DNA from 3 places in the Rhodoferax sp. GW821-FHT02C08 genome. Region 2 is predicted to be linked to each of the others. Evidence: predicted binding sites of a transcription regulator. Region 2 holds the regulator's gene; each other region holds the start of a gene.

Region 1 (10,712 bases), on a different contig from region 2:
ACCCACAGGCCCTGAAGATGTGGCTGGAAGTGGACGGCAAGCGCTACCAGAACGGCAGCACATCGACCATGGTCTACGGCGTACAGTTTTTGATTGCCTACCTGAGCCGCTTCATGAGTCTGCAGCCCGGCGACGTGATTTCCACGGGCACCCCACCCGGCGTAGGCATGGGGCAGAAGCCTCCCGTGTATCTACGCGCTGGGCAATCCATCCACCTGGGCATTGATGGCCTGGGCACCCAAACACAAGTCACCGTACAAGCCTGACATGAGCAAAGTCACCAATCTGCGCGTCCTGGACGTGCGCTTCCCCACCTCGCAACACCTGGATGGCTCGGATGCCATGAATCCGGACCCGGACTATTCCGCGGCCTACGTTATTCTGGAAACCGACCAACCTGGCCTGGAAGGCCACGGCCTGACCTTCACCATTGGCCGAGGTAACGAAATCTGCTGCGCCGCCATCGAGGCCATGCGGCATCTGGTGGTGGGCCTGGACATGGACTGGGTCGCCGAGGACATGGGGCGCTTCTGGCGCTACATCACCTCCGACAGCCAGCTGCGCTGGATTGGCCCGGACAAGGGCGCCATCCACCTGGCCACCGGTGCCGTGGTCAACGCGGTCTGGGACCTGTGGGCCAAGCAAGAAGGCGTGCCGGTATGGAAACTGGTTTCGCGCATGAGTCCCGAGGAGTTGGTCAAACTGATCGACTTCCGCTACATCACCGACTGCATCACACCCGAAGAAGCGCTGGCGCTGTTGAAGAAAAAAGCCGTCGGAAAGGAAGAACGCTGGGCCACGCTGGAGCGCGAAGGCTACCCCTGCTACACCACCTCGGCCGGCTGGTTGGGCTATGACGATGACAAGCTGCGTCGCCTGTGCAAAGAGGCCACCGACGCGGGCTTCAACCACATCAAGCTGAAAGTCGGCCGCGACAAGGCTGACGATATCCGCCGCCTGCGTATTGCCCGCGAAGCGCTGGGACCAGACCGCCACCTGATGATTGACGCCAACCAGGTCTGGGAAGTCAATCAGGCCGTGGAATGGGTACGCGAACTGGCATTTGCCAAACCCTGGTTCATTGAAGAGCCGACCAGCCCCGATGACATCGAAGGCCACCGCGTGATCCGCGAAGGCGTGCACCCGGTCAAGGTCGCCACCGGCGAGATGTGCCAGAACCGCGTCATCTTCAAGCAGCTCATCATGCGCGGCGCCATCGACGTGGTACAGATCGACTCCTGCCGCCTGGGTGGCGTGAACGAAATCCTGGCCGTGATGCTGATGGCGGCCAAGTACAACTTGCCGGTGTGTCCGCATGCCGGCGGCGTGGGCCTGTGTGAATACGTGCAGCACCTGTCCATGATCGACTACCTGTGTATCGCAGGCACCCGCGAAGGACGTGTCATCGAGTATGTAGACCATCTGCACGAGCACTTCCTGGAGCCCTGCGTGATCCAGAACGCAGCCTATATGCCACCCCAGGCGCCAGGTTTCTCCATCGAGATGAAGGCGGCCTCGTTACAAGAGTACCAATTCAAGCCCAAGGCCCGCACCACGGCCTGATGCAGCGCAATGCCTGCCGCAGCCAAAGCCCACAAGCAAGGGCCACGGCAGCGGCCCAACGACAACTGGATAAAGAACGCATATGGATTTGCATCTGAAAAACAAGGTAGTCATCGTGACCGGTGGCGCCAGCGGCATAGGCGCAGCCATATCACTCACGCTGGCACAGGAAGGCTCCATTCCGGTGATCTTCGGCAAAAGCCCCATGCCGGCCGACTTTGCAGCGCAGCTGCAGGGCCACACGCATGCATTCTTCCAGGTAGAGCTATCCGACGACGCAGCCTGCAAGAACGCGGTCGCGCAAACCCTGGAGCGCTTTGGTCAACTAGATGGACTGGTGAACAACGCAGGCATCAACGACAACATCGGACTGGACGCCGGGCGAGACGCCTTTGTGGGCTCGCTGGAACGCAACCTGATCCATTACTACGTGATGGCCCACTACTGTGTGCCGCACCTAAAGGCATCCAAAGGCGCCATCGTGAACGTGTCGTCCAAAACTGCCATTACCGGCCAGGGCAATACCAGCGGCTACTGTGCGTCGAAAGGTGCGCAGCTATCGCTGACGCGCGAATGGGCGGCCGCTTTGCTAAACGACGGCGTGCGGGTGAATGCGGTCATTCCGGCCGAGGTAATGACGCCGCTATACGAGCGCTGGATCAGCAGCTTTGACAATGCGGCCGAAAAGCTGGCGTCCATCACGGCCAAGATTCCGTTGGGCCACCGCATGACCACATCCGAGGAACTTGCGCGCATGACCGTCTTCCTGCTGTCCGACGCCTCATCCCACACCACCGGACAATGGATTTTCGTGGATGGCGGCTACACACATCTGGACAGAGCCCTGTCCTGATACCTGCGGTCAAAGGAGCCTGTGCCATGAAAGTGTCGAATGCGAAAATCTCCCACATCCTGTTCGCCGGATTTGGCCTGATGCTGCTGGTGTACCTGCTCTCCAGCGCATTGAATGCAACGATGATGCGCAGAATGCAGGCGAATCTGGAGACCATGGAAAAGCACAACAATGTGCAGATTGCCATCGCATATGACCTCTACAAATCGGTGGCAAAAATCAGCCTGTCGGTGCGCAAAATCATCTTGCTCAACAGCGACGCCGAGATTGCCGAGGAAATCAAAGCCTACAAGAACGAGCTGGACCACTACCAAGCCATCCGTCAGCGACTGAATGCTTCCAGCCAGGGCGCGGACATTGATGCCTCCTGGAAGACGGTGGACGCGGCCTTTCAGAAGTCGGCGCCACTGCTTGCCAGCCTGTATGCCAGCGTGCAGGAACACAAGGACTCCGAAGCCATCAAGACACTTGATCTCGTAGGGAATGCGATAGACGCCTGGCAGCAATCGCTGGACGCGGGCATGCTGCACCAGCAGCAGGAAAACGCAACCGCATTCAAAAGCTCCAGTGACGCCTACCAGGCCGCCCTGATCCAATCCTTGTCGGTGTGCGTGGCCAGTATCGTCATTGCCCTGGTGCTATCAGTTGGCATCGTCCGCCTGCTGTCGTCACAACTGGGCGGTGAACCCAAGGAAGCCACTTCAGTGGCGGTGCGTATTGGTGCCGGGGACCTGACCCAGGCCATCCCCGTCCAGGCGACAGATACCCGCAGCCTGATGGCGGCCATGGACGGTATGCAGGCCAGCCTGACGCAGGTGGTGGTCAGCGTGCGCAATGGAGCGGAATCGGTCGCTATGGCCAGTACAGAAATAGCCAAAGGCAACCAGGACCTGAGTACCCGCACCGAGCGGCAAGCCAGCGCCCTCGAAGAAACCTCGGCGTCCATGGAAGAGCTGGACTCCATCGTCAAGCAAAACGCCGAAGGCGCACGCGAAGCCAATCGCCTGGCACAGCAAGCCTCCACTGTCGCCTCGGAAGGCGGTGCCGTGGTAGGCCAAGTGGTAGAGACCATGCGCGGCATCAACACGGCCTCACGCAAGATCGAGGACATCATTGGCGTGATCGATGGCATCGCCTTTCAGACCAATATCCTGGCGCTGAACGCGGCAGTGGAAGCCGCGCGGGCCGGCGAGCAAGGCCGGGGCTTTGCCGTGGTGGCATCCGAAGTGCGCTCGCTGGCCGGGCGCTCCGCCCAGGCCGCCAAGGAAATTAAAAGCCTGATCGGCTCTAGCGTAGAGCGCGTGGCAGTAGGCAGCCAGCAGGCAGACAAGGCCGGCGCCACCATGGAGCAGGTTTTGACAGCTATCCAAAGAGTCACGGGCATCATGGCCGAAATCAGCGCCTCCAGCGCGCAGCAAAGCCAGGGTGTGTCGCAAATCGGCGAAGCCATCCGCGAGATGGACCAGGTCACGCAGCAAAACGCGGCCCTGGTAGAGCAGATGGCGGCGGCGGCCAGTAGCCTGCAAAACCAGGCCAGCGATCTAGTGGGAACCGTTGCACAGTTCCAGGTCGTCTCCTCCGAGCCCGACCGCCAGTACGCATTGCTGACGCACAAGCTGTAAGCATGCGCTACGCCCTGGCACTGGACCTGGTGGACGATGCCGAGCGCATTGCCGAGTACGAACGTGCCCACGTAAAAATCTGGCCAGAAGTCCACGCACACTTGCGCACCCAGGGCGTGCTGGGCATGGAGATTTACCGCCTGGGCACCCGCCTCTTCATGGTGATGGAGGTGGACCCAGCGGTCTACAACGCAGAGCGCATGGCGCAGGCATCTCTGACCAACCCAGCCATCGTGCGCTGGGAAGAGCTGATGTGGACCTACCAGGCCCCCACACCCTGGACGCCAGCGGGCGAAAAATGGGTGCCCTTGGCGAGAATATTCGACCTGGCCAGCCAGTAGAAACAGCGGCTTACCCTCAGTTGCCAATACGCAGATGATTGGCAATCGTATTGCTTGACCTTTCTCAATGGATCTGGCGCCCAGCCTGGCTAGCATGACTCCTTGTCAAAAGAGGAAGCATGCGTATGCAAGCATATTTTGTCGGCGGCGGTATTGGCTCTCTCGCCGGGGCCGCGTTCATGGTCCGAGATGCGAAAGTCCCCGGCTCCCGCATCACCATCTTCGAGAGCACCCCGCTGCTAGGCGGCAGCCTGGATGCGGCCCTCCGCCCCGAGTCGGGCTACTCGCTGCGCGGCGGCCGCATGCTCACGACCGACCACTATGAATGCCTGTGGTATTTATTAAAGACGATACCGTCACTCGATCACCCGGGCGAATCGATCTACAGCGAAACCGTGCGCTTCAATCAGGCGCACCCTGCCCACTCGCGGGCGCGTTTGGTAGACCACAACCGCTTCAAACAAGATGTGTCTTCCATGGGCTTCAGCAACGCAGACCGCATTGAGCTGCTGAGACTGGCCGAAACCTCCGAGGAGACCCTCGGCACAAGCCGCATCACCGATTGGCTTTCGCCGTCCTTCTTTCAAACCAATTTCTGGTGGATGTGGCAAACCACGTTCGCCTTCCAACCCTGGCATAGCGCCGTTGAACTCAAGCGCTATCTGCACCGCTTTATGAACGAGTTCCCGCGCATCGCATCGCTGGCCGGCGTAAAGCGCACCGTCTACAACCAGAACGACTCCATCGTGCAGCCGCTGGTGACCTGGCTGCGCAAACAAGGTGTGCGCTTCGAGCATGGCACGACCGTCACCGACTTCGACCTGCACGATGCAGCGGGCAAGGTCCACGTGCAAGGCATGACACTGCGCAATGCCCAAGGCGTGCAGCAGCTGGCCGCCGGGTCCGATGATCTGGTGTTTTTCCAGAATGCATCGATGACCGATGCCTCCAGCACTGGCTCAATGGATGCACCAGCGCCGCGGCTCACCAAGGCGGATAGCCATGGCTGGACATTGTGGGAAAAAATTGCGCGCGGCCGGCCCGAGTTTGGCAACCCGGCGGCTTTCAACAGCAGTATCAGCGAATCCTACTGGGCCTCGTTTACAGTGACCTGCACACAACCCGCCTTCTTTGACCGCATGGAGGCGTTTTCAGGCAACGCCGCGGGTACGGGAGGGCTGGTGACCTTCAAGGACTCGCGTTGGCAGATGTCTATCGTGCTCTACCACCAGCCGCACTTTCGCGACCAGCCAGCGGACCAGCAGGTATTCTGGGGCTACGCACTGCAGCCCGACCGCATCGGCGACTTTGTCGCCAAACCCATGAGCGAGTGCAGCGGTGCAGAGATACTGCAAGAGTTGCGCGGCCATCTGAACTTCGACCCAGAGGTTTTAACCGGTGCCAACTGCGTGCCTTGCCGCATGCCCTACATCACCAGCATGTTTATGCCTCGTGCCAAGTCCGACCGCCCCTTACCCGTGCCACTTTGCTCGCACAATCTGGCTTTTGTGAGCCAGTTTGTCGAAATTCCCGACGACGTGGTGTTTACCGTGGAGTATTCGGTGCGCGCGGCACAGATGGCGGTGTACCAACTGCTGAAAGTGCAACGCGCTGTGCCGCCCGTCACGCGCCACGACCACTCGCCCAAGGTTCTGCTGGATTCACTGGCGCAATCATTTAGCTGACCGGCGCCGCGCACGGCGGGAGTGCTGTGGCCGCAAAATACAGCTCCCGCACAGCCGCCACAGCATCCCATGGAAATCGAACTCAAACTCGCTCTGCCCTGCGCCGACCCGGAAAACCTGGCGCAGCGCCTGGCCCGCACTCCACCTCTGGCACGACGCAAACCCCAGATACTGCAGCTGCACAACGTCTACTACGACACACCCGACCAGCGCCTGCGCCAACAGCGCATTGCCCTGCGTATTCGCAAAGTAGATGGAAGCGGCACGCCACAATGGCTGCAAACGCTGAAAACTGCCGGCAACAGCGCCTCCGCCCTGAGCCAGCGCGGCGAATGGGAAACGCCCGTGCCAGATGAAAACCTGGTACGCGCCGCACTGAACAACACGCCCTGGCCCGAGCTGGACCCGGACGACAGCCTTTTCGCTGCGCTGCAGCCCTGCTTCGCCACGACCTTCGAGCGCACGCTGTGGACCGTACGCCAGCGCGACGGCAGCGTGGTCGAAGTAGCCCTGGACCGTGGCAAAACCATAGTCAGGGACCAGCAAGCTCCCATTTGCGAACTGGAGCTGGAGCTGCTTGCCGGCCCGCCACAAGCGCTGTTCGACCTGGCAAGGAAAATTGCCCATACGGTAGCGGTATTGCCGTCACAAACCAGCAAAGCCGCACGCGGCTACCAGCTCGCCCAGAACGCGCACGACGCCCCGCTACGTGCCAAGCCCCTGGCACTGTCAAAAAACCAGCCCGTTGGCGAAGCCGCTCGCCAACTGCTACGCGAAATGCTGGGCCAGTGGATGGCCAACCTGGACGCGCTGCGCCGCAGCGATGATCCAGAGCTGGTCCATCAGGCGCGGATCGCTTGGCGCCGCTTCAACAGCTTCTGGCGGCTGTGCAAAAAACAGTTCCCAACCGAAGCCGTACCCTCATGGGCAGCATTGCAGCCCCTGGTGGCCACCCTGGGGCGACTGCGCGATCTGGACGTGGCCCGCACCAGCAGCTTGCCGGCATTGCACACCACATACACCCAGGGCCACGCACGGCGCACACCCGGCTGGCTCAAACTGATGTCGGACCTGGAACAAGCCGCACATGTGCAGCGCCAAGCCGCACGAAAACTGCTGGAAGACCCGCGCACGGGCGCCTGCCTGCTAGCCATGGTGGAGTGGTTGGAAAGCCCCTCCCATCCAGTGGAGCCCATGGCAAAACCTGCCCCACCCCTGTCCGGCTGGGCCCGCAAGCGCATGCAGCGCCTGCACAAGAAACTGGAACAAGCCCAACAAGCCCCATCCACGCTGGACGGCCAGCACCGTCTGCGCATTCTGGCCAAGCGACTGCGCTATGGCATCGAAGCATTGCGCAGCGTGCTGCCGGCTAAACGGGCGCAGCAATGGCACGCACGAGCCCTGCAACTGCAAAGCCGATTGGGCGCCGCGCGCGACGTGGCGCAAGCTGTGACGCTCGCGGAACAGTTGCAAGCAGACCCCGTACTGCAGGCTTTTTTGCACGGCGTGGTTGTAGGCCAGACGACCGCATCGCAGCTCTGAGAGCCTGCTCAAGGTCTTTTCATGGTCTAAACCTTGATCCAGCGCAAAGCGCTGCTCGCCTGACCGGCCTAAAGTGGGCCATATGCCACCGGACTAGCACCGGCTGGCGTCCCTTGCCGCAACAGGAGCCCGCCATGCGCACCATGAAAGCTGCCGTAGTCCATGCCTTTGGACAGCCTCTGCAGATCGAAGAAGTCGCCATTCCCGAGGTGCCCGCCGGCCAGGTGCTGGTCAAGGTCGTCGCGTCTGGTGTATGCCATACCGATTTACATGCCGCCGAGGGTGACTGGCCGGTGAAACCCAGCCTGCCCTTCATTCCCGGCCACGAAGGCGTGGGCTTTGTCGCCGCCGTGGGCGCGGGCGTCAAGAACATCCGGGAAGGCGACCGCGTGGGCGTACCGTGGCTGCATACCGCCTGCGGCCATTGCGAGCACTGCATCACCGGCTGGGAAACCCTTTGCGACAGCCAGCAAATGACCGGCTATACGGTCAACGGCGGCTATGCCGAATACGTATTGGCCGACCCAGGCTACGTGGGCCATCTGCCAGCCAATGTAGGGTTCGCAGAAATCGCTCCGGTGCTGTGCGCAGGAGTCACCGTTTACAAGGGTCTCAAGGTACTGGATTGCAAGCCCGGCGACTGGGTCGCCATCTCCGGCATAGGCGGGCTGGGGCATCTGGCGGTGCAATACGCCAAAGCCATGGGCTTCCATGTGATTGCGGTGGACATCGATACAGCCAAGCTACAGCTTGCCGAGCGTCTGGGCGCCGACATGGTGATCCATGCAGCACAGCAGGACCCGGTACAAGAGGTGCAGCGCGCACTGCGCGGCGCACACGGCGTGCTGGTCACGGCCGTGTCCCGCTCCGCTTTCGCACAGGGTCTGGGCATGCTGCACAAGCGCGGCACCATGTCCCTGGTCGGCCTGCCTCCCGGAGATTTTGCCCTGCCTATTTTCGACATGGTGCTCAACGCCAAGACCGTGCGCGGCTCCATCGTCGGCACCCGCATGGACCTGCAGGAAGCACTCGCCTTTGCCGGCGACGGCAAGGTCCGGACCATTTACTCAGAGGACAAGCTAGACAATATCAACGCTGTATTCGACCGCATGCGCAGCGGCAATATCGAAGGCAGGATCGTCATGCACATCGCCGATGCCACCTGAGACGGAGTCTCGCGTGCCACAAGAGATGGGTGAATACCGGCTGCCCCCCAGCCTGCAGATGCTACGCAACGAACATGCGGAACTAGCATGCGTTCTGCGTGCCATGAAGCGCCTGCTCGACCGCGGTCCGCAGGACGAGCCCGAGCGCTTTTTCGACCTGCTGCGTGCCATGCTGTTTTATATCGACGAACTCCCGGAAAAACTGCACCATCCCAAGGAGTCGGACTTTCTGTTTCCGCAACTGCTGCGCGTGGCGCCGCAACTCTTCCCGGACGTAGAAAAGCTGGAGAAAGAACACGTTCGCGGTGACGCCCTGGTGCGCTCACTGCAGCACACCCTGATCGCCTGGGAAATAATGGGAGAGCCACGCAGTGCCGCTTTCAATGAAGCCGCCTACGAGTACATCGCGTATTACCAGGCGCATATGCAGCATGAGGAGCGCGTGATCTTCCCGGCTGCCGCCCGCCTGCTACGTGCAGAGGACTGGAAACATATCGATACGGCCTTTGGCCTGGGCTACGCACCGCTGTCAGGCAAGCCCCCAATGCAAAGCGGCTACGAGCGCCTTTACTTCAAAATCATGGCCGGTGCAGCAACAGAGCCGCACCGGCCGGAGCTGGCTACGCAGTCTCAATCGTTGGCGTAAATATCCACGTCCTTGGTTTCCTTGACGAACAGCATGCCGATCACAAAGGTGCCGGCTGCGACCACCACGGGGTACCACAGACCATAGAAGATATCGCCGGTGGCCGCCACCATGGCGAAAGCCGTGGTCGGCAGCAGGCCGCCAAACCAGCCATTGCCGATGTGGTAGGGCAGGCTCATCGAGGTGTAGCGGATGCGGGTCGGGAACATCTCCACCAGCATGGCCGCGATCGGGCCATACACCATGGTCACCAGGATCACCAGGTAGACCAGGATCAGCAGCATCATTGGTTTGTTCATCGCGGCGTTGTCGGCCTTGACGGTCAACCCAGCGGCCTTGGCGGCATCCACCACGGTCTTGCGGAAAGTATCGATTTCCTTCTTGCTGTCGGCCGAGAAGGCGTCGCGCTTCTCGTTCAACGCACCGGTGACTGACGCGATTTCCTTGTCACCCAACTTGATGTTGGCCGTGCTGCCTGGCGCGCCATTCACATTCGTATAGGGAATGTAGTTTTGCGTCAAAGTGCGTTTGGCGATGTCGCAGGAACTGGTGAAGTCGATGTCGCGCGCGATCGGACTGCCCTGGAAGGAGCACTGCGCCGGGTCGGCTGTAATCACCACCGGAACCGACTTCTGTGCGGCCACCAACGCGGGGTTGGCGTACTGCAGCAGGGCCGGGAACACCGAGAAATACGTCACCGCAGCCAACAGGCAGCCACCCATGATGATGGGTTTACGGCCCACTTTGTCCGACAACGCACCGAAGAAGATGAAGAACGGCGTGCCAATCAGCAGAGCCACGGCGATGAACAGGTTGGCCGTGGTCGCGTCCACCTTGGCGATGGTCGTCAGGAAGAACAGTGCATAAAACTGCCCGGTGTACCAGACCACAGCCTGGCCAGCAGTCAGGCCAACCAGGGCCAGGATCACGATCTTCAGGTTCTTCCACTGGCCAAAGGATTCGGTCAACGGCGCCTTGGAAGTCTTACCCTCGGACTTCATCTTCTGGAAGGCGGGTGATTCGTTCATGCTCAAACGGATCCACACCGACACACCCAGCAGCAGAATGGAAACCAGGAAGGGCACGCGCCAGCCCCAGGTATCAAAGTCCGCGCCCAGGGCTTCCCGGCAGCCCAGGATCACAATCAACGACAGAAACAGACCCAAGGTCGCCGTGGTCTGGATCCACGAGGTATAGGCACCGCGTTTACCGTGCGGTGCATGCTCGGCCACGTAGGTGGCGGCTCCCCCGTACTCACCGCCCAGCGCCAGGCCCTGCAGCATGCGCAAGGCTA
Region 2 (10,712 bases):
TGTGGATGACCGCCATCTCCGGACGCTCGCAACTGGTGCCTGTGCCCAACACGTCGGTGGCCCACGCCTGAGGAATACAACCCATGTCTGACAACAACAAACCCGTGCCCTTCTTCTCGCACGAGAAGATCGAGACCAATAACTTCTTGATGATCGTGCTGATCCTGCTGGTGGTCGCCGTGGGCGGCATGGTGGAGATCGTGCCGCTGTTCTTCCAGAAGTCCACCACCGAGCCGGTCACCGGCCTGAAACCCTACACACCCTTGCAGCTGATGGGCCGCGACATCTACCTGCGCGAAGGCTGCTACGGCTGCCATTCGCAGATGATCCGCCCGTTCCGCGCCGAGACACTGCGCTATGGCCACTACTCGGTGGCGGGTGAGTTTGTCTACGACCACCCGTTCCAGTGGGGCAGCAAGCGCACCGGCCCGGACCTGCACCGCGTGGGCGGCAAGTACAGCGACGAATGGCATCGCATCCACCTGCACAACCCGCGCGACGTGGTGCCCGAGTCGAACATGCCGGCCTACCCCTGGTTGGAAAAGGCCCTGCTGGACCCGACCGATGTGGCGCCGCGCATGAAGGCCTTGCGCACCGTGGGCGTGCCCTATACCGACGCCGAAATTGCCGGCGCAGCGGCCGAGGTGAAAGACAAGACCGAACAGGAAGCCCTGATCGCCTACCTGCAGGTGCTGGGCCGTGCGCTGTCTGATCAGTTGGCCGCGCAGGCCGCTGCCACGGCGCCCGCTGCTCCAGCGTCCGCCACGCCCGTTACTCCAGTTAACGCTCCTTGATACAGAAAGCCCGCCATGGACGTCACCACCTTGCGCATCGCCGCCACGGTTGTCAGCTTCATCACCTTTGTTGGTATCTGGGTTTGGGCTTTTTCCAGCCGCAACAAAGCCCAGTTTGACGAGGCAGCACAACTGCCTTTCCAGCAAGACTGATTCCCAAGAGGATTTTGTATGAGCGATTTCACAAACAATCTCTGGTCGGTATGCATCGCGGCCATCTCGGTCGCCAGCATTGCCGCCTGCCTGCTGCTGCTTTGGATCACGGCCCGTAAAAAGGTGCCGTTCCAGAGCGACAACACCACCGGCCATGTGTGGGACGGTGACCTGCGCGAGATGAACAACCCCTTGCCACGCTGGTGGGTGGGCTTGTTCGTCTTGACCATCGTGTTCTCAGTCGGCTACCTGGCCTTCTACCCTGGCCTGGGCAACTTTGCCGGCAAGCTGGGTTGGACTTCGGCCAACGAATACAGCGACGAAGTGAAGACCGCAGATGCGGCGCTGCAGCCCCTGTATGCCGATTTTGTGGCTCTGCCGCCCGAGCAACTGGCGGGCCGCGCGCCCGCCATGGCGATTGGCGAGCGCCTGTTCATGAACAACTGCGCCCAGTGCCACGGCTCGGACGCCCGTGGCAGCAAAGGCTTCCCCAACCTGACCGATGCCGACTGGCTGCACGGTGGTACGCCGGACAAGATCAAGGAAACCATCACCCATGGCCGCATCGGCCAAATGCCCCCGATGGCCGCCGCAGTGGGCACGCCGGACGACGTGAAGAACGTGGCCAACTATGTGCTGAGCCTGTCGGGTAGCCCGCATGACTCGGTGCGCGCCGGTCTGGGCAAGGCCAAGTTTGGTGTCTGCGCGGCCTGCCACGGGGTGGGCGGCAAGGGCAACCAGGCGCTGGGCGCCCCGAATCTGTCGGACGACATCTGGCTGCACGGTTGGGGCGAGGCCGCCATCATGGAGATGGTCAATAAGGGCAAGATCAACCAGATGCCGGCCCAGCAAGGCAAGCTGACCGAGGCCCAGATCCATGTGTTGACGGCTTACATCTGGGGCATGTCCAACAAGCCCGTGGCCAGCAAGTAGGAGCATGGTGTGAACACCGCCGCGCCCCGCAAGACCATCCCCATCGTGCCTGTGCCTGGAGCAGATGCCGATGAGGTGATGGTGTCGCTGTACGCGGCCAGCAAGAAGATCTACCCACGTTCAGTGCAGGGCCTGTTTGCGCGCTGGCGCTGGGCCATGGTGTTGCTGACGCAACTGGTGTTCTACGGCCTGCCCTGGCTGCAATGGGGCCAGCGCCAGGCGGTACTGTTTGACCTGGAGGCTCGCCGCTTCTACATCTTTTCACTGGTGTTGTACCCGCAGGATTTCATCTACCTGACCGGGCTGCTGGTGGTGTCTGCGCTGTCCCTGTTTCTGTTCACCGCCGTGGCAGGGCGCCTATGGTGTGGCTTTGCCTGCCCGCAGACGGTGTACAGCGAAATCTTCATGTGGATAGAGCGCCATATCGAGGGCGACCGCGCCGCCCGCATGCGGCTGGACGGTGCGCCTATGTCGGGCCACAAGCTGGCCCGCAAGTCGGCCAAGCACGCCGCCTGGCTGCTGCTGTCCCTCTGGACCGGTTTTACCTTCGTCTCGTATTTCACGCCCACCTATGCGCTGCTGCAGGAGTCTTTGAGCGGCAGCTTTGGCTCGTGGGAAGTGTTCTGGGGCCTGTTCTACAGCTTTGCCACCTATGGCAACGCCGGCTTCATGCGCGAGCAGGTCTGCAAATACATGTGCCCGTATGCGCGCTTCCAGAGCGCCATGTTCGACAAGGACACGCTGATCGTCAGCTACGACACCACCCGTGGCGAGCCCCGGGGCTCGCGTTCGCGCAAGGCGGACCCCGCGGCCTTGGGCCTGGGCTCTTGCGTGGACTGCACGCTGTGCGTGCAGGTCTGCCCCACAGGTATCGATATCCGCGAGGGCTTGCAGTACGAATGCATAGGCTGCGCCGCCTGCGTGGATGTGTGCGACGGCGTGATGGACAAGATGGGCTATGCCCCAGGCCTGATCCGCTTTGCCACCCAGAACGGCATGGCCCAGGGCTGGTCGGGCCGGCAGATACTGCGGCGTGTGCTGCGGCCTCGGGTACTGGTCTACGGCACGGTGCTGCTGGTGTTGACGCTGGCGCTGCTAGGCAGCCTGTTGACGCGTACCCCGCTGAAGGTGGACGTGGTGCGTGACCGCGCGGCGCTATCGCGCATTGTGTCCGGTGGCCAGCTTGAAAACGTGTACCGCCTGCAGGTCATGAACGCCAGTGAAGTGCCGCAGCGCTACCACCTTACAGCCCATGGGCTGGACGGGCTTGTGCTGGCCTCGGACGAATGGGTGGACCTGGAGCCGGTAGCCTCGCGCTGGGTGGCGGTGCGCCTGCATATCCCTTATGGTTCTGTCGAACCGGGCTCTTACCCGGTATTCTTCGACATCCAGACCGCGGATGGAAGCACCAAGGTATCGGAAAAGTCCACGTTCTTTGTTCCCCGCTGACGATAACTCCAGGAGACTGCCATGCCCTCTCATGTATCTGCTACACCGGTGCCGCTGCCATGGTGGCGCTACGGCTATGTCTGGCTGGTGATTTCTGGCCCGCTGGCCGTGGTGGTGGCGGCCTTGGTCTCGGGCTGGATCGCCATCCGCCAGCAGGACCCGGTGCTGGCCCAGGACTACTACCGCCAGGGGCTGGAGATCAATAAGACCCTGGCCGCCCAGGGCCCGCTGGCACCGGCCGAGCAGGGGCGCAACCATGCTGCGTCGCCGCCCGGCTCGGTGCGTACCAAGTAGCCGGAGGGCACTATGCAAAGCTTTAGGGTGGTAGGTGTGGTCTGGCCCGCGTTCCTGGGCGCATGCATGCTGGAGATGCTGGTGTTTGCGGTGGTCGATCCCTACAGCCTGCAATGGCTGGGGCAGCCGCTGCCTTTGTCACGCCAGGGCGTGTACAGCCTGGCGTTCTTTGCGTTCTGGGCGGTGGCTGTGCTGGTGGGTTGCCTGACGCTGCTGGTGGGCCAGCCGGTGGCGGTGCCTAGAGACAGGGCTGAAGATTGACGATACGCTTGAGCGCTTCGGTGTCCAGGATGCGGATGTGGCGCTGCTTGACCTCGACCACGCCGTCTTCCACAAATTTGGAGAAGGTGCGGCTCACGGTTTCCAGCTTCAGGCCCAGGTAGCTGCCGATTTCCTCGCGCGTCATGCGCAGGATGAGTTCGGACTGTGAAAACCCGCGCGCATGCAGGCGCTGCACCAGGTTTAGCAAAAAGGCCGCCAGGCGTTCCTCGGCGCGCATGCTGCCCAGTAGCAGCATCACGCCGTGCTCGCGCACGATCTCACGGCTCATGATCTTGTGCACATGGCGCTGCAAGGAGTTGACTTCGCGCGAGAGCTCTTCAATGCGGTGGAAGGGCATTTCGCACACTTCGGCATCTTCCAGGGCCACCGCATCGCAGGTGTGGTGGTCGTTGACGATGCCGTCCAGGCCGATGATTTCGCCAGCCATTTGAAAGCCGGTAACCTGGTCGCGGCCATCTTCGGTGGTGACGGTGGTCTTGAAGAAGCCTGTACGGATGGCGTACAGCGCCTTGAAGGTTTCGCCGTTATGGAACAGCGCCGTGCCTCGCAGTACTTTTCGGCGTACTGCTACCAGGTCGTCAATGCGCTCTAGCTCTTCTTTGTTCAGGCCCAAGGGCATGCACAGCTCACGCAGGTTGCAGTTGGAGCAAGCGACTTTGATTGAGGTGGGGACCATGCGCAGAGTATGAACTTGATGGAGATCAATGGAGCTATTTGATGTATCTCATTGTCTCTGGTGCCATCTGCTGCGGTTTTGATCCACGTCAATGAAACAAGCGTGGCTTCGCGGCACATTCCAGTCATGCAACCTGACTGCCCGCCATGACCCGTGTTTTGCCCGAATTGTTACGCCGTTTTGATGTGCCTGGGCCGCGGTACACGTCCTATCCCACCGCCGACAGGTTTGTCGAGGCCTTTACCTGTGAGGACTATAGCCGGGCCCTGCAGCAACGCAACCAGGGGGCGGCAGCACTGAGCCTGCCCCTGTCGCTATACGTGCACATACCGTTTTGCGAGTCGCTTTGCTACTACTGCGCTTGCAACAAGATCATCACCAAGCGGCATGAGCGCGGAGCCGCCTATCTGCGCTATCTGGAGCGCGAAACCGCTCTGCACACCGCCCAGCTGGGCGAGCGGCGCAATGTCAGCCAACTGCACTTGGGCGGCGGCAGCCCTACTTTTTTGAGTGACGACGAGCTGGCCCAGCTGATGGCCATGTTGCGGCGCCATTTCGTGTTGGCCCCCGGCGGCGAATACTCTATTGAGGTGGACCCCCGCACCGTGGACGCCAAACGCCTGCAGGCCTTGGCCACCTTGGGCTTCAACCGGCTCAGCTTTGGGGTACAGGACTTTGATGCCGACGTGCAAAAAGCGGTGCACCGCATCCAGCCCGCGCAGCAAGTGTTCGAGCTGGTGGAGGTGGCCCGCACGCTGGGCTTTGAGTCCATCAATGTGGACCTGATCTACGGCTTGCCGCGGCAGACACCGGCATCTTTTGCACGCACGCTGGAGCAGGTGGTAGAGCTGCGGCCCGACCGCATTGCCCTGTACGCCTATGCCCATCTGCCCGAGCGCTTCAAGCCCCAACGCCGCATTCTGGGCGCTGAGCTGCCGGCGGCGGCCGACAAGCTGTCCATGCTGTCGCAGGCCTTCGACACCTTTTTGGAAGCCGGCTATGTGTACATCGGCATGGACCACTTCGCCTTGCCCAACGACGCGCTGGCCATCGCCCAGCGCCAGGGCCGGCTGCACCGCAACTTCCAGGGCTACAGCACCCAGCCCGACTGCGACCTGGTCGGCCTGGGCGTGTCGGCCATAGGCCGCATAGGCGCCACCTACAGCCAGAACGCCAAGACCCTGGAGGAGTACTGCGACCGTATCGACCAGGGCCAGCTACCGGTGGTGCGTGGCCTGGCGCTGAACCGCGACGACCTGGTGCGCCGCGCCATCATCATGGGCCTGATGTGCCAGGGCGAGGTGCAGTTCGAATCCATCGAGCTGGCATTTCTGGTGGATTTCAAAAAGACCTTCGCCGCCGAGCTGGCGGCTCTGCAGCCCTTGGTGGAGGCCGGCTTGGTGCAGCTGGAAGACAGCGGTATCCGCGTCACGGCCACTGGCTGGTTCCTGGTGCGCGCGGTGGCCATGGTGTTTGACCGCTACCTGCAGGCCGACCGCAACCGCGCCCGCTTCTCAAGAATCATTTGAACATGCAAACGGGCCTGGCCTGGACCGCACTGCTGATGGGCCTGGCCGGCGGTCCGCACTGCGCCGCCATGTGCGGCGCAGCCTGTGGCAGCCTGGGCCGTCTGGCCGGCGCGCAGCGGCCCTGGCTGGGCATGCTGCAGCTGCAGGCCGGGCGCCTGGTGGGCTACAGCCTGGCCGGTGCGCTGGCGGCCTGGGCGGCCGACAACCTGGCCTGGCTGGCTCGCCAGTCAACCGCGCTGCAGCCGCTGTGGACCCTGTTCCATGTGGCCGTGCTGGTCTGGGGCGGGACTTTGCTGGTTTTGGCACGCCAGCCGGTATGGGTAGACGGCATGGGCCGCAAGCTGTGGGCGCGCCTGCGGGCGAGCTCCGGCGGGTATGGCTGGGCCTTTGGCGTGGGCGCGGCCTGGGCCTTCATGCCTTGCGGCCTGCTGTATTCGGCCCTGTTGGTGGCGGCCTTGAGCGGCGGCCCGCTGGATGGCGCGCTATGCATGGCCTTGTTTGCCGCAGGCAGCGCCATCACTCTTATGGCCGGCCCCTGGCTGTGGCTGCGCCTGCAGGCCTGGCGCAGCCCAAAGCGCAAGGAATGGGGCATGCGCGCGGCAGGGGGCGCCCTGGTGGCCGTGGCCTTGTGGGCCGTGGTGCACGACATGGACCCGCGTGTGGCCGACTTTTGCCGCAGCCTGTGGTGAAATCCGGCGGATGAAAGCCAAATCCCATTTCTGGGCCGACCTGACCACGCGCGACTTCGCGCAGCTGGACCCGGCCCGCACCGTCGCCGTTTTGCCCGTGGCGGCCACCGAGCAGCATGGCCCGCACCTGCCCCTGAGTGTGGACACCACGCTGGTCGATGGCGTGGTGGCGGCTGCGCTGCCGCACCTGCCGGCCGATGCGTCGGTGCTATTTCTGCCAACCCAGCAGGTTGGCTTCAGCCCCGAGCACCAGCGCTTCCCCGGTACGCTGACTCTGTCGTCCGAAACCGTCATCCGTATCTGGACCGAGCTTGGCGCCTGCGTGGCGCGCAGCGGCGTGAAGAAGCTGCTGATCTTCAACTCGCACGGTGGCCAGGTCAGTCTGATGGATATCGTGGCGCGCACCCTGCGTACCGAGCATGGTTTGCTGGTCTACAGCGCCAGCTGGTTCAACCTGCCGCTGGGCGCGGCGAACAGCCCGTTCAGCGCCGAGGAGCAGCGCTTTGGCGTGCATGCCGGCGACGTGGAAACCTCGATGATGCTGGCCCTGCGCCCGCAGTTTGTGGACATGGCACAGGCGCGCGATTTCAAGTCCAGCTCGCAAGACCGGGCTGCCAAGTACCCCATCCTTGGCAACGGCAAAAGCGCCAAGCTGGGCTGGCAGATGCAGGACTACAACGCCACCGGTGCAGCCGGCAACGCCGCCGCCGCCACGGCAGACAAAGGCCAGGCGCTGGTGGATGCGTCGGGCCAGCAGCTGGCACTGCTGCTGCAGGAGATTGCCGAGCTGCCGCTGTCTACTCTGGTGGATGAGCCTGATCTGGGTTGATGCATAAAAACAGGCGCTAGCGCAGCTATATCCTGCGCTGGCAGCTATGTTTTAAATAGCAATCTGTTTTTGACCGGCTACACCAGCCCCCAGGCCAGCACCAGGGCTGTGCCCCACATCATCAGCGCCACCAGCCCGTCCAGCGCACGCCACAGGGCTGGGGCGCGCAGGCGCTGGCCCAGCAGCATCAAACCCAGGCCCAGGCTGGCAAACCAGAGGGTGGATGCCGTGATCGCGCCCAGGCCAAACCAGGCATTGCCCGGCCGACCCCAGGCCAGCGAGGCGGTGCCGATCAGCACGGCTGTATCCATCCAGGCATGCGGGTTCAGCCAGGCGAAAGCCAGGGCCGCAGTTACTGCTTGGCGACGCGTCATCGGCGCCTGTGAGGGCAGGCCCACGGCCCCCGGATGGGTGCCACTGCGAAAGCGTGCAAACGCCTGCCAGCCGTAGTACAGCAGGAAGACGATGCCCGAGCCCACCAGTGCGCCCTGCAGCTTGTCCGACATGCCGCCCAGCTGGGCCAGGCCCAGCACGCTCAGACCGATCAGCCCGATGTCCGACACGATGCATACCGCCACCGTCAACCACACATGCTGGCCGGTCAGCCCCATGCGCAGCACATGCGCGTTCTGCGGCCCCAGCGCCACGATCAGCGACAGGCACAGAACCAGTCCGGCGGTGAAGGCGGGTGTGAACAGCAAAGAGGGCAGGGTGGACATGGCGGACTTTGAACGGGGCTGTGGAACGGCTTGCAGTGTCTGGCATCTGTGCTGCTAATTAAACAAAGCTAAATTCAAATTGCATTAGATAAAAAATAATTGAGTAAAAGTTCTATTCGCCCAGGCGCGCCAGCACAAAGTCAATAAAGCTGCGCAGCTTGGCCGTGGGCTGGCGTTCCGCACGGCGCACGATGTGCATGGCCCGCTGGGGCAATTGCCAGTCAGGCAACAGGCGGATGAGCTGGCCGGCCGCTATGGCCGGGTTCAGCAGGTAGTCCGCCTGCACGGCAACGCCCATTCCACTCACCGCCGCCGCCAGCAAAGCCTGGCCGTTGTTGCTGACGAATGTGCCTTTCACCGGCACGGCCACCGTCTCACCGCCACGGCTGAAGCGCCATTGCGGCTTGCTTCCCCAGGCCGCAAATGCCAGGCAGTCGTGCTGCGCCAGATCCGCAGCATGGACGGGTACGCCCCGGCGCTCCAGGTAGGCCGGGCTGGCCGCGGCCCAGACCTCGGTGGGGCGTAGGGCGCGCGCGACCAGTTCGTTGTCTGCGATGGTGCCGGAGCGCAACGCGACATCAATGCCTTCTTCCGCCATATCCACCACGCGGTCATTCAGCACCAGGTTGATGTGCACGGCAGGGAAGGCCGCGGCGTAGGCACTGAGCAGTGGCGTCAGGCAGTACAGGCCGTAGGCTACGGGCGCGGAAATATGCAGTGTGCCTTGCGGTGCCTCGCGCAGGCTTTCTGCCACCCGGTCGGCGGCCTCCACGCTGGCGAGCGCTTCGCGGCAACGCTCCAGGTAGCTGTTGCCGATGTCGGTCAAAGCCTGCTTGCGGGTGGTGCGCTCTATCAGGCGGGCGCCCAACTGCTCTTCCAGTGCGCGCACATGTTTGCCGACCATGACGGCAGACAGGTCCAGCATCTGCCCCGCCGCGGCAAAGCTCTCTGCCGTTGCCGCCACCACGAAGACCTGCATGCTGCGCAATTTGTCGCTCATATTCGGAAGTATTGGTTACGGGTGTCGCAATGATCACCCCATTTACTGCAATGGTAGTGCCTTAAACAATGCCTATACGCCCAGGCCGGTGGCTTTGCATGCCGCCGTGCAGATGGGTGGTACTACGCATCCAAGGACTATCTGATGACTACCTACGCGATTGGCTCCCTCGTGATCCACAACACCGATTGGCAAAAGGAATACGGTGCAAAAATGCCCGCCTTGGTGGCCAAGCACGGCGGCATCCTGCGCGCCCGGGGCCCCGTACAACTGCTGGAGGGCGAGGCGCATCTGCCGGGAACCACCGTGATGATCGAGTTTCCCAGCGCGGCCCAGGCCCATGCCTGGTACGACGACCCGGCCCACGCTCCGCTGAAGCAGCTGCGCCTGAGTGGCGCCAAGTTTGACCTGGTGTTGTTGGACGGTATTTGAAGGTGCAGGTTTAAATTTGGCTCGGCATAAACTCCATCACGTAAAAAATACTTGATGGAAGTCGCCGCATGCTCGACGCGAAACAACTCGAAGCCCTGGCCGCCGTGCTGGAACACGGTGGCTTTGGGCCAGCGGCCACCGCGCTGAACCTCACGCTGGCGGCGGTGTCGCTGCGCATCAAGGGGCTGGAGACGGCGCTGGGCCAGCGCCTGCTGGTGCGCGGCAAGACCGTGCGCGCCACGCCCGCCGGCCAGGCCCTGCTGGCCCATGTGAAGCAGCTGCGCCTGATGGAGGCGGATCTGGTGGGTGCCTTGCCCCGCGCCAAAGGCAGCACGCCAGCTTGGCAAACCTTGGGCGTGGCTATCAACGCAGATTCTCTGGCCAGCTGGTTCCTGCCGGGCGTGGCCACCTGCGTGGCGCGCTATCGCCTGCTGCTGGATCTGCAGGTCTATGACCAGGACCACACCCATGAGGCCCTGAAAAACGGCGAAGTGGTCGGCTGTGTCAGCACCCTGGCCCAGCCCATGCGCGGCTGTGTGGCCGAGCCGCTGGGCGTCATGCGCTACCGCTGTGTCGGCGCGCCTGCGTTGGTGTCGCAGTGCCGCACCAAGTCGGGGGCCGTATCGGTGCACCGCATGCTGGCTACGCCGGCCATCATCTTCAACCGCACGGACGGCCTGCAAGATGCATTCTTGCAGCAGCACTTCGCCTTGTCCGCGCCGCAATACCCCCGGCACTTCGTGCCCGCCGTCGATGCGTATGAAACCGCGCTGGAGCACGGCATGGGCTGGGGCATGGTGCCCGACCAGTTTTTGGCCCGCCGCGAGGGCCGCTTGCCGCTGGAAGAAGTACTACCCGGCAGCGCCGTGGAGGTGGCACTGTACTGGCACCACTGGGAGCGCGAGCCCCTGTCCGCGCAGCGCTTGACGCAGG
Region 3 (10,712 bases), on a different contig from region 2:
ACATCAACCAGTGGAAGTGCGGGGACTGCAAGCGCGTCTTCATCGATCCGTCGTTCAAATGGACCGAAGGAGTCAGGGACTGGGTCTGGAGGGAAGTGCTGGCACGGAACTTCATGTTGACTAAAACCGTGAAGGTAATGTTCAGCGTGGCAGGGCTGTTCTTCATCTACCCGTTCATCCTCAGCTTCTCACTGGTGCGGCAAATGCCCTATCTGGGTGGATTTTTGAGGGAGTACCTGTTTGCCTTCATTCTGGTGACCATCGCCGCAATCAAAGCCTACAACGCTGCCAAGAAGCGCAACGCCAAGTAAAACCGAAGAACGAGCGCAAAGAATCTAGCGGCCAATTTTTAATCCCATCTTTTGTTGGATGGATGTTCATTGGTCCTTGGGTGTGGATTTATTGGGTTTTGTTCTGAAGGATTTCTGTTCCCACTGGGTGAATTACCTGATGTGAGGCGTTGTGGACTTCTGGATTGAATATCTAGCATCATTCAAGGCAATGTAAACGGCAGGCGATTTAGAGTATTTTGAAGAGTAATCCACCAGCCCATTTTTATCTTCATCCCTGGTTGATTAGATATTCATCGGTGCTGGTAGATGAATTCATTGGGTATTCCTGCTGGGAACCATCATTCCCACTTGGTGAATTACCTGATGTGAGGCGTAGTGGACTTTCATACTGGGATAAGTGTCACGACCCGAACGAAAGCCACAAGGGCGTAATGCCATAGGCAGCTGGGTGATATGGGCACTGTGTGCCTGAAACACAATACAAGGCTGGGCGGCTTCCATGCTGAAACGCAAACGGACACCTCCTACGGTGAGACCTATTATTTGTCAATATGCATTGGATTCAATTTATTTTAATATATTTTGAATTAATTGCGGTCAATCTATTGACACGGCCGATATTATTTTGCACAATGCAATCTACAGCGACGAAACCCTTAATATTGACGACCGACTAATTTAATTAGCGAAGACCACTTATTTAATAGCGACTCCCTCCCCCATTCATAGCGATCAACCCAACAGGCGGGTTCTTACAACGCTTTTTTGAATTGGAGAACGCTATGAATAAGCAGAATAATATCGGTTTGGTTACCCCCATTGCTGGGGCTGTGTCTTTGGTTTCTTCCTCCCAGAATGCTGGTGTCATGTCCCTTGCGGACTTGAGCTCTCTGGAAATCCACGAAGTTGCTCACCTTTTTCCTGAAATGCAGGAGAAGGAGTTCGCTGAGCTGAAGGAGGACATCCGTATCAACGGGCTTCAAATGCCCATCTTGACCTGCGGCGGCAAAGTGGTGGACGGTCGCCACCGTCTTCGTGCCTGTATCGAGTTGGGCATTGTTCCCCGCTTTGAAGAGATTCAAGCTGCCAATGATTCCATCTGGCACACAGTGGTCAGTATCAATTTGCACCGCCGTCATTTGACGGAAAGCCAACGCGCCGTGATTGGTGCCCACTTGACCAATTCCTCTATTGGCAGCAATCAGCATACCGCTGGAGCAGTAAGCCAAGCCAAGGTGGCAGCAAACCTTGGCATCTCTGTGGATTCCATTTCTCGCGGCAAGAAGGTGCTTAAAAACGGCATCCCTGAGTTGGTGGAAGCTGTGTCTTCCGGTCGCTTGAACATCACCAGTGCGGCCAAGTTGGCAGGGCTTGCCAAGGAAGACCAGAGCCAGCTGAACTTTGACGACATCAAGGCGATTCAGGATGCCAGCAAGGCCATCAACAAGGCCAAGTTTGAAGTCCGTCGCCAGGAGCGATTGCAGGCCATTGAAGACAAGAGGGCGAACAACAAACCATTGACTTCTGCGCTTGGGAATTTCGGGGTCATCTATGCAGATCCTCCATGGGACTACCTTGGCACTGCCGTTCCTTACCCTGTGATGACCTTGCAGGAAATCTGCGACATGCCCATCAACAGCATCTGTGCCGAGGATGCGGTGTTGCTCATGTGGTGCTCTAACTCATTGTTGCCCGATGCTTTGCAAGTCGTCAGCAGCTGGGGCTTCAACTTCAAGACCTCCATGGTCTGGGATAAGGGGGTTGCTGGTCAAGGAGCCTACTGCCGCCAAATGCATGAAACCCTTTTGATCGCGACCAAGGGTGTGGTGCCAGAGGTGCCATTTTCTGCACGACCTGTCTCTGTTTTGAAGTACCCACGACTTGAGCACAGCCGCAAGCCTCCCGAGGTCTGTGACTTGATTGATGCCATGTATCCCGAGCTTTCCAAGGTGGAGTTGTTCTGTCGCGGGACACCCGCTCCTGGCTGGGCTGGATGGGGCAACGAGTGTGACTACATCCCACCAGAGGCGACAACTACTGAAGCAGCACCAGCTGCACCTGTGCCTGCTCGCATGCGAGCCTGATTTTGAACCAAAACACATTGAACCAATTTTTAAAGGAGACGACGATGACAACAACAAACCAACAAGCAATTCATGAGGTATTCGGCAAGCCTGAGGTGTTGATGAAACTAATCAACCAGACATTGGACGAGCTTAATCACCCCGACAATTCCGACCTTTCATTTGACGCCTTTGCCGACTACTTTTGCATTGGCATCAATGGCCGTATCGCTGAGCATGTGGCAACCGAACTATTGGGTGCGGACCCTGCCCATCACCCAGGCAAAACACCATGGGTGGGAACAGGATTGCTTCAAGACATGATTGACGGCGATGCTCCACATTTCCCTGATGCCCAGGTTAACGAGATCTTCGCCCAACTAGCACTCGGAGATATCCCAAAAGCATATGACATGTTTTTGGAGTCCTTCAAATTGCAACAGGGATGGCGCCCTGCCTTCACGCATGACGAGTGGGCCACCTATGTGGGGGAGGTCAACGAACACATCAAGGGACCCGATGAATTTACTTTCATCATCGCCAACTTCGAGAGCGCGGTCGCTAATCACAAGCTTCGCCAAAAGCTTGACACAAAGTTGGTTCGAAAGGGAGAGATTCAGTTGGCCAAAATTTGAAGATGACTAGCCTTGCTCGCGCGTTGATAACCGTTGCGATAATCGACCAACCAATGTCGTTTTTTCACCATGAATTCACCGTTTAGCCCACTGTCCGATGACGAGTTGCATAAGCTCGATGACTTCCTGCTTTACGGGGTGAAAAACGACGAGGGCATGACGTTGGACATTCTGGATGGCTACTTGCATGCCATTGCCATCGGACCGACTTCCTTCATGCCCAAGCAATGGATGCCCGCGATCTGGGGTGAGACTGGCGCCATGATGCCTGCTGTAGAAAGCGCCGAGCAGCTCAACGAAATTTTGGGGCTGGTCATGCGGCTGTTCAACAGCATCATCGCGGGTCTGGAAACCGAGACACGTGAGTTTTGCCCCAACTGGTGCACCCAGACCTACCGTGGCAAAGAATACGACGATGCAGAGGGCTGGGCGTATGGCTTCTGGGAGGGCATGAAGCTGTGCTGGTCAGACTGGGAGCCCATGCTGCAAACGCCACAGGGACAGGCTTGGTATCGTCCCATTGGCCTGTTGGGTGCGGATGAATTTTCTACCGACCAGGATGTCTTGACCAAGACACCTGCAAAGCGGGGGAAATTGGCTCTGCAAATTCCTGATGCTGTTGTCGCCATCTATGAATACTGGCTACCGCACCGTCTTGCCGTCCATGAGCGCCATGTCGCCACCACCTTGCAGAAGAAGGTTGGACGCAATGATCCGTGTCCTTGCGGCAGCGGGAACAAGTTCAAGAAATGCTGCGGGGCTGCGGCAAATTTACATTAGTCGGAGGTTCAAATGCCGCAGATTGCTCGCAAAAAAACGATGTTCTCCCCCACTGCGCTGATTCAGGAATATCTCTCGACAAGCCCGACTGGCATCAGTGATACGAAATACAGAGGCAGCATTCATTTTGACCACTTGTATGCATACACCCAACAATTTTCGTCGCCGTCTGACATGGTTAGTAGTCCGCGCGCAACAGAACAGACTGCGCTCTGGATCACGTCGTATTTGGCGCACTGGGGAATGTTCCGAGGCAGTAGCAAGCTAGGTGATCTGAATATTATTTACTTCAAGGATCTACTGCGGTCGCTATTGTCGAAACAGGACGGGATATTGAATCCACTCTTCGGGGTTCAATTCGAAGACATTCACTGCATAGACAAAAGAACCCTCGATGACGTCCTCGAAAGATTTTCAGGTGTTCTCAGACCCAATGTCAGCCCAACTGCAACATTAATCAGTAAGCTCACACTAGGCCTCACAAGCAGCCTGCCTGGTTATGACAGAAACTTCATTGCTGGACTAAAAAAGCTTAAGGATGATGACGACTTCGAGGGACCTGTAATCTTCGGGGCCAATAGTCTTACCAAGCTATCGGCATGGTACTCACGCAAGTCATGGCCTCAGGTTCCAAGTGCTTCCAATCCCACGCTCTCCCTGCCTTCAGCGCGTCTCATTGATATGGCCATATTCAAATATGGGGAGAAAGAGCGCTAACGTCGCATCCAACACAAGCATCGGCTGTCTGTCCGATTTTTTGAATATCAGCGTTTATTTAGTGCCCAACCTGCCCCATGTACTTCCTCACCGTCTTGATGTTCAGCCCCGATGCCGCCTGCAAGGCCAGTGGTGTCACGAGGGTACCGCTGGAGCGCAGGGCTACCGCTGCCTTCTGTAGGGTCTGAATGGCTTTTTCGGCTCTGATGGCATTGGTGTACTCGGCACCCTTGCTCATTCGCTCCTGTGGTGTTTCCGTGGTGAAGTTCAGTACCTTGGGCCTGCAGCCAAAGTTGAGACGGTTTTTCCAAGCCCAGCGACCACATGCTTTTGCTGAATGCTGGACTTCCTTGTAGGGCAGTGGATCAGCAAATCCTGCATTGATTTCTGTAGCCTTGAACTGGATCGCCTGCAACCAGACTTCCTCACTGGCGAACTGCTGGACAGCGCGATATGCCCAATGTCGCATGGTGTGAAACAGCTTGTCATTGCGGCCTCGCATGTCCTGGTCTGCGGCTTTTCTGTGTGGATGGGTAGTGGGCTTATCAGGCAGGTATTCGTTGATCACTGACAGGTCGTAGCTGGCTGGATTAGTGATGACATGCCACCTGGGATGCAAGGGGTTCTTTGTGATCACATGGTTGTATGCCAAGTCGGCAACCAGGCAGTCGGTCATCGCCCTTTCAATGCCTTTGAAGAAGTCTTGTGGTTTTGAGCGACCGCCGTCATGGAAGGCCACGGGGGTGTTGAGCTTGTACAGGTAGTGACAGTGGGAGTTGGCTGGGTTTACCGTAACGATGGTCGGTGGTGGCAGTCCAACGGCTTCGTATCGGAATGCTGAGCCTGGCTCGTCAATGTCGAAGCTTAGGTAATGGCGGTACATCTGGTTGAGACCGCAGTAGGCGAAGTCCCCTACCTTTTCTCGCTTGCGAAACCTGGTGCCGTATTCAAAGTCGTTGGTGGTGACCACGGCTTCGTTGAGGTGATCATAAAAATCTTGCAGTATCTGGTTCATCCTTTTGTTCCGTTATTCATACGGTACAAATTAATGGATTCACGGCGGAAGTCAAGTCGATGGGGTGGATTCAGCGCTCTTTATCTTCGGCAACGAGAGGAGCTGAATGACCGCGTTCCAACGCAACCGATATCCTTGGTCACGGCAATCGGCACGGCGTTGCGGTAACCGACTTTGCGCGTCGGGAAAGAGCTGCAAGTGGGAACCGTTGCTGCGGCAGCCTACCAGCTGGCGTTATGATGGCCTGGTACAAAACCTGGTCCAGAGTTTTTGGTACAGATTGCGGTGAAATTTGTTTTAAATCATAGGGTTACAGGACATAGGTTCGAATCCTCTCACCCCGACCATCAAAACGGGACACCCGGACAGGTCGCAACCCTTTTTCTGTTGGATTTCCCTGCCCCCTTGCTGTGGATGTGCAGTGTGTGGACAAATGCTCTATGCGCAGCACCCTTGCGCCCACCACCATAGTGGCGCAGGCACAGCTTGTTATGTCATCTGCTGTCAATCATTGACTCTGCGTTGCCCGGCTACAGAGATAGCTGCTGAACTTCCACAGCTGCAAGTTCCAAGCAAAACCTTGACATAGATCAGCCTGTCCGGCGCAGATGCGGACACCATGGGAATGGGTTTCTGCGGCCATACATTCGCCGTGCACAAGCCGGCCAGCAACGCGGCAACCTAAGGTTCGGGCACATGGGTGCAGAACACCCGGCCCATGAATGCGTCTTTTACGTAAGGCCACCCGCTATGCAATACAAAGACTACTACGCCACGCTGGGCTTACCGCGCGATGCCAGCCTGGAGCAGATCAAAAAGGCCTATCGCAAACTGGCGCGCCAGACCCACCCCGACGTCTCCAAGGCAAGCGATGCCGAAGCCCGCTTCAAGGATGCCGCTGAGGCCTACGCCACCCTCAAGGACCCCGAGAAGCGGGCCGCCTACGACGCGCTAGGCCAGCCACGGGCTGGAGAAGAATTTGCACCACCACCCCAATGGCGGCACGAACATGCGGCAGATGCTGCATCGTTTGACGACATGGACCTGGCCGACCTGCTGGCCGCCATGGGCCATGGCCGTCGAGGATCGGCCCGCGCACCTGTGTCCACACCCGGCCATGACTATGAAAACACGGTACAGATCAGCCTGGAGGACGCACACCGGGGCTGCACACTCAACCTGAACCTGGCTGATGCCGGTGGCACGCGCACATTGGAGGTCAGCATCCCACCCGGCACGCGCGAGGGCCAAAAGCTCAGGCTGCGCGGCAAAGGCGGCAAGGGGCGCAACGGTGGGGCCGATGGCGACATCTACCTGCACATCACGCTGGCGCCCCATCCCTTGTTCCGCCCGGACCACCACGACCTGTACTTTGACCTGACGCTGACTCCGTGGGAAGCGACCTTGGGCGCGGAAATCGAGGTACCCACGCTGGACGGCCCGGTGTTACTGACCGTGCCGCAAGGCACCCGCTCAGGCCGCAAGTTGCGCTTGCGAGGCCGGGGCCTGTCCCAAGGAAAAAACGGGTTCGGCGACCTCTATGCACTTGTCCATATTGATGTACCCACCACGCTGTCAGACCGGGAACGCGAGCTGTATGTGGAGCTGTCACGCATCTCCCATTTCAATCCACGCCAAACGCCACCCAAGGAGTCGCACCATGAACCTCACCCTCGTTGAATGGGTCTGGCTGGATGCCAGCGAGACCATGACCCTGGCCGAACTATCCCGCTGCTGCGGAATGGGCACCGCCGACCTAGAAGAGCTGATCGAATACAGCGCCCTGGTGCCGCTAGCCCCCCTACAAGCCGCCCCGCAAGAGTCCGCCTTCAGCGCCGAATGGGTGGCCCCGCTACGCACTGCGGCCAAATTGCGCAAAGACTTTGACCTGGACCTGTTCAGCGTGGCCTTGCTGCTCGGTCACCTCAACCGCATCGAGGCGCTGGAGCGCCAAGTGCGGTCGCTGCAGGCCCAATTGCCGTCCCACGCCCTTGCTTAGTGCGGCGTCGTGCAGTATCAATAAAGATAGCTATCCACGCAGACAGAATAAGCGCTAGAGGCTTAAATGGCTTGCAACAACCTGATCGGGAAGCTGCTCCTGCAGGCTGGCACTTCAAGCCCGCAATCCAGCTTGCATAAGCGGTCTAACTTGCAGTACCCGCGCGAAACATTGACATAGATCAGCCGACCCGATACCGGTCTGTACAACATTAGTGCAAGCGCCGAACCAGGCCCGATCCTCCCATCCATGCAAGAGATAACACCATGAACGCTGCAACACCAAGCCCGCTTGTACAGGCGCGCGCGCCAGGCACCTTGGGCCTCGGCCTGCTGGTGGCGCTGGTGGTGGGCTCCATCATTGGCAGTGGCATCTTCGGGTTGCCGCAGAACATGGCGGCGGGCGCCGGTGCAGGAGCCATCCTGTTGGGCTGGATCATCACCGGTGTAGGCATGCTGACCCTGGCCCGCGTGTACCAAATCCTGTCGCTGCGCAAGCCGGAGCTGGACAACGGCGTCTACGCCTATGCCCGGGCCTTGTCGGGCGAATACGTGGGTTTCAATTCGGCCTGGGGCTACTGGATCAGCGCCTGGATTGGCAACGTGGGCTATCTGGTAGCGGCCTTTGGCGCGCTGGGCTATTTCTTCCCGGTACTGGGCGAAGGCAACACACCCGCCGCGGTGCTGGGCGCTTCGGTCGCGCTGTGGGTCATCCATGCACTGGTGCTGCGCGGCATACAAGGTGCAGCGGTGCTGAACGCCGTGGTCACGTTGGCCAAGGTGGTGCCGCTGCTGCTGTTCATCGTGCTGGTGGCCATGGCCTTCCAGGTGGATACCTTCCGGCTGGACTTCTGGGGCGATGCCAAGCTGGGCTCGGTGCTGGACCAGGTCAAAAGCACCATGCTGGTCACCGTGTGGGTGTTCATCGGCATCGAAGGGGCCAGCGTCTATTCAGCGCGTGCGAGCGACCGCAAAGATGTGGGTCGCGCCACCGTCATCGGCTTTTTGCTGTGTTTGCTGCTGCTGATGGCGGTATCGCTGCTGTCGCTGGGCATCACCACCCAGCCTGAATTGGCCGCGCTGAAAAACCCGTCCATGGCCGGCGTGCTGGAGAAAGCGGTAGGCACCTGGGGCGCGGTGGCCATCACCCTGGGCTTGATCGTTTCGGTTGGCGGTGGCTTCCTGGCCTGGACGCTGCTGGCGGCGGAGTCGTTGTTCACCCCTGCAGGTGGCGGTGTCATGCCATCCTGGCTGTCCCAACAAAACCGCAAAGGTGTGCCCGCCAACGCGCTGTGGCTGACCAACGGCATGGTGCAGGTGTTTTTGCTGGTCACGCTGTTCTGGAAGGCGTCCTACCTGGCGTTGATCTCGCTGTCCACCGCGATGATTCTGGTGCCGTATCTGTTCAGTGCGGTCTACGGCCTGGTGCTGACCTGGCGCGGCGAAGGTCCGCGTGCCGCGCAGCACCGCAGCGACATCGCCGTCACCGGCTTGGCCATGGTGTATTGCCTGTGGCTGCTGTACGCCGCCGGGCTGAAGTATCTGCTGCTCAGCGCCCTGCTCTACACCCCCGGTGCGCTGCTGTACATCGTGGCCAAACGCCAGCGCGCTGAAAAAGCCTTCACCCCTTGGGAATGGCTGGTGCTGGCGCTGCTGGTGGCGCTGGCCCTGGTCGCCGCCTACCTGCTCAGCATGGGCCAACTCAGCTTATAGAACCGGACGCATCACCATGACAACCCTTCCCAAAGGCCTGTACTCCGAAGTCGGCCGCCTGCGCAAGGTGCTGGTTTGCCGCCCTGGCCTGGCGCAAAAGCGCCTGACCCCCGCCAACTGCCACGAGCTGCTGTTTGACGATGTGCTGTGGGTGGCACAGGCCCGCAACGACCATGACGCCTTCACCTCGGCCATGGCCGAGCGCGACGTGGAAGTGCTGGAACTGCACGACCTACTGGCCGATACAGTCGCCATCCCCGCCGCACGCACCTGGCTGCTGGACCGCAAGCTCGGCCCCAACTTCGTAGACGCAGAAACTGCCGCGCAGCTGCGCCCCTGGCTGGAGACATTGCCGCCCGTTCTGCTGGCCCAACACCTGATCGGCGGTGTGGCCCGGGCCGAGCTGCCGTTTGAAATGGACGGCCTGCTGGCCCGCTGCGCCAGCCCCGCCGACCTGCTGCTGCCACCGCTGCCCAACACCTTGTTCACTCGGGACAACAGCTGCTGGATCGGCTCCGGCGTGGTGCTCAGCCCCATGTACTGGCCAGCCCGGCGCCAGGAAACGCTGCTGATGGCGGCGGTGTACCGCTTCCATCCCACATTTGCAGGCAGCGTCACCGAATGGTGGGGCGACCCGGATACAGACCACGGCCTGGCCACGCTGGAAGGCGGTGACGTGATGCCGGTGGGCCACGGCGTGGTACTGGTCGGCATGGGCGAACGCAGCTCGCCACAGGGCGTCAGCCAATTGGCCCGGCGCCTATTCGCACAGGGTGCGGCCACCCATGTGCTGGCCGCGCAGTTGCCCAAATCGCGCGGCGCCATGCATCTGGATACCGTGTTCAGTTTTTGCGATGTGGACTTGGTGACGGTGTTCCCCGACGTGGTGGATGCCATCCGCGTGCACAGCCTGCGCCCCGGCAAAACCGAAGGTACGCTGGACGTGCGCACCGAAACACAGCCCTTCCTGGATGTGGTCGCCGCAGCCATCGGCCTGCCCCGGCTTCGCAGCGTAGCCACCGGCGGCGACAGCTATGAGGCCGAGCGCGAACAGTGGGACGACGGCAACAACCTGCTGGCGCTGGCCCCCGGTGTGGTCATGGCCTACAACCGCAACACCTACACCAACACCTTGCTACGCAAGGCCGGGGTAGAGGTCATCACTGTGCCCAGCGGCGAGCTGGGGCGCGGGCGGGGCGGCAGCCACTGCATGTCCTGCCCGATCGAACGCGACCCCCTCTAACCAGAGAACCCCCCATGGCCTTCAACCTCCGCAACCGCAGCCTGCTGACGCTGCAAGACTTCAGCCCCGACGACATCCGCTATCTGCTGGACCTGGCCGCCGACCTGAAACGTGCCAAGACAGCCGGCACAGAACACCCTAGGCTGCAGGGCAAGAACATCGCGCTGATCTTTGAAAAAGCCTCCACCCGCACCCGTTGCGCCTTCGAGGTAGCCGTGCACGATCAGGGCGGCCATGTGACCTACATCGACTCGG

The links. Region 2 encodes FNR, which switches genes on or off when oxygen is low (the NO sensors DNR and NnrR bind a similar motif). Its sites were predicted from a motif close to TTGATNNNNATCAA; they were not measured.
Region 1: a site for FNR is predicted at 4,434-4,447, ahead of AC07VY_RS20035 (oleate hydratase). Genes of this name have one in related genera too.
Region 3: a site for FNR is predicted at 7,674-7,687, ahead of arcD (arginine-ornithine antiporter). Genes of this name have one in related genera too.

Annotation. Positions count from the first base shown of each region.
Region 1 is NZ_JBWKVR010000019.1:41,703-52,414, forward strand. It holds gene AC07VY_RS20010 (fumarylacetoacetate hydrolase family protein) at 1-266, shown strand, start outside; gene AC07VY_RS20015 (L-fuconate dehydratase) at 268-1,563, shown strand; gene AC07VY_RS20020 (SDR family oxidoreductase) at 1,646-2,416, shown strand; gene AC07VY_RS20025 (methyl-accepting chemotaxis protein) at 2,443-4,038, shown strand; gene AC07VY_RS20030 (L-rhamnose mutarotase) at 4,041-4,379, shown strand; gene AC07VY_RS20035 (oleate hydratase) at 4,505-6,064, shown strand; gene AC07VY_RS20040 (CYTH and CHAD domain-containing protein) at 6,134-7,606, shown strand; gene AC07VY_RS20045 (zinc-dependent alcohol dehydrogenase) at 7,741-8,772, shown strand; gene AC07VY_RS20050 (hemerythrin domain-containing protein) at 8,786-9,418, shown strand; gene AC07VY_RS20055 (MFS transporter) at 9,403-10,712, opposite strand, start outside.
Region 2 is NZ_JBWKVR010000014.1:35,106-45,817, forward strand. It holds gene ccoN (cytochrome-c oxidase, cbb3-type subunit I) at 1-71, shown strand, start outside; gene ccoO (cytochrome-c oxidase, cbb3-type subunit II) at 84-794, shown strand; gene AC07VY_RS17095 (cbb3-type cytochrome oxidase subunit 3) at 810-947, shown strand; gene ccoP (cytochrome-c oxidase, cbb3-type subunit III) at 966-1,880, shown strand; gene ccoG (cytochrome c oxidase accessory protein CcoG) at 1,890-3,329, shown strand; gene AC07VY_RS17110 (FixH family protein) at 3,351-3,623, shown strand; gene AC07VY_RS17115 (hypothetical protein) at 3,636-3,884, shown strand; gene fnr (fumarate/nitrate reduction transcriptional regulator Fnr) at 3,862-4,581, opposite strand; gene hemN (oxygen-independent coproporphyrinogen III oxidase) at 4,728-6,110, shown strand; gene AC07VY_RS17130 (sulfite exporter TauE/SafE family protein) at 6,113-6,799, shown strand; gene AC07VY_RS17135 (creatininase family protein) at 6,810-7,628, shown strand; gene AC07VY_RS17140 (LysE/ArgO family amino acid transporter) at 7,706-8,347, opposite strand; gene AC07VY_RS17145 (LysR substrate-binding domain-containing protein) at 8,460-9,347, opposite strand; gene AC07VY_RS17150 (DUF1330 domain-containing protein) at 9,492-9,779, shown strand; gene AC07VY_RS17155 (HTH-type transcriptional regulator ArgP) at 9,848-10,712, shown strand, end outside.
Region 3 is NZ_JBWKVR010000001.1:338,445-349,156, reverse strand. It holds gene AC07VY_RS01580 (hypothetical protein) at 1-311, shown strand, start outside; gene AC07VY_RS01575 (Spo0J and IME4 domain-containing protein) at 1,076-2,377, shown strand; gene AC07VY_RS01570 (hypothetical protein) at 2,422-2,991, shown strand; gene AC07VY_RS01565 (UPF0149 family protein) at 3,061-3,771, shown strand; gene AC07VY_RS01560 (hypothetical protein) at 3,784-4,488, shown strand; gene AC07VY_RS01555 (replication initiation protein) at 4,547-5,503, opposite strand; gene AC07VY_RS01550 (DnaJ C-terminal domain-containing protein) at 6,254-7,183, shown strand; gene AC07VY_RS01545 (chaperone modulator CbpM) at 7,164-7,502, shown strand; gene arcD (arginine-ornithine antiporter) at 7,769-9,214, shown strand; gene AC07VY_RS01535 (arginine deiminase) at 9,231-10,457, shown strand; gene argF (ornithine carbamoyltransferase) at 10,472-10,712, shown strand, end outside.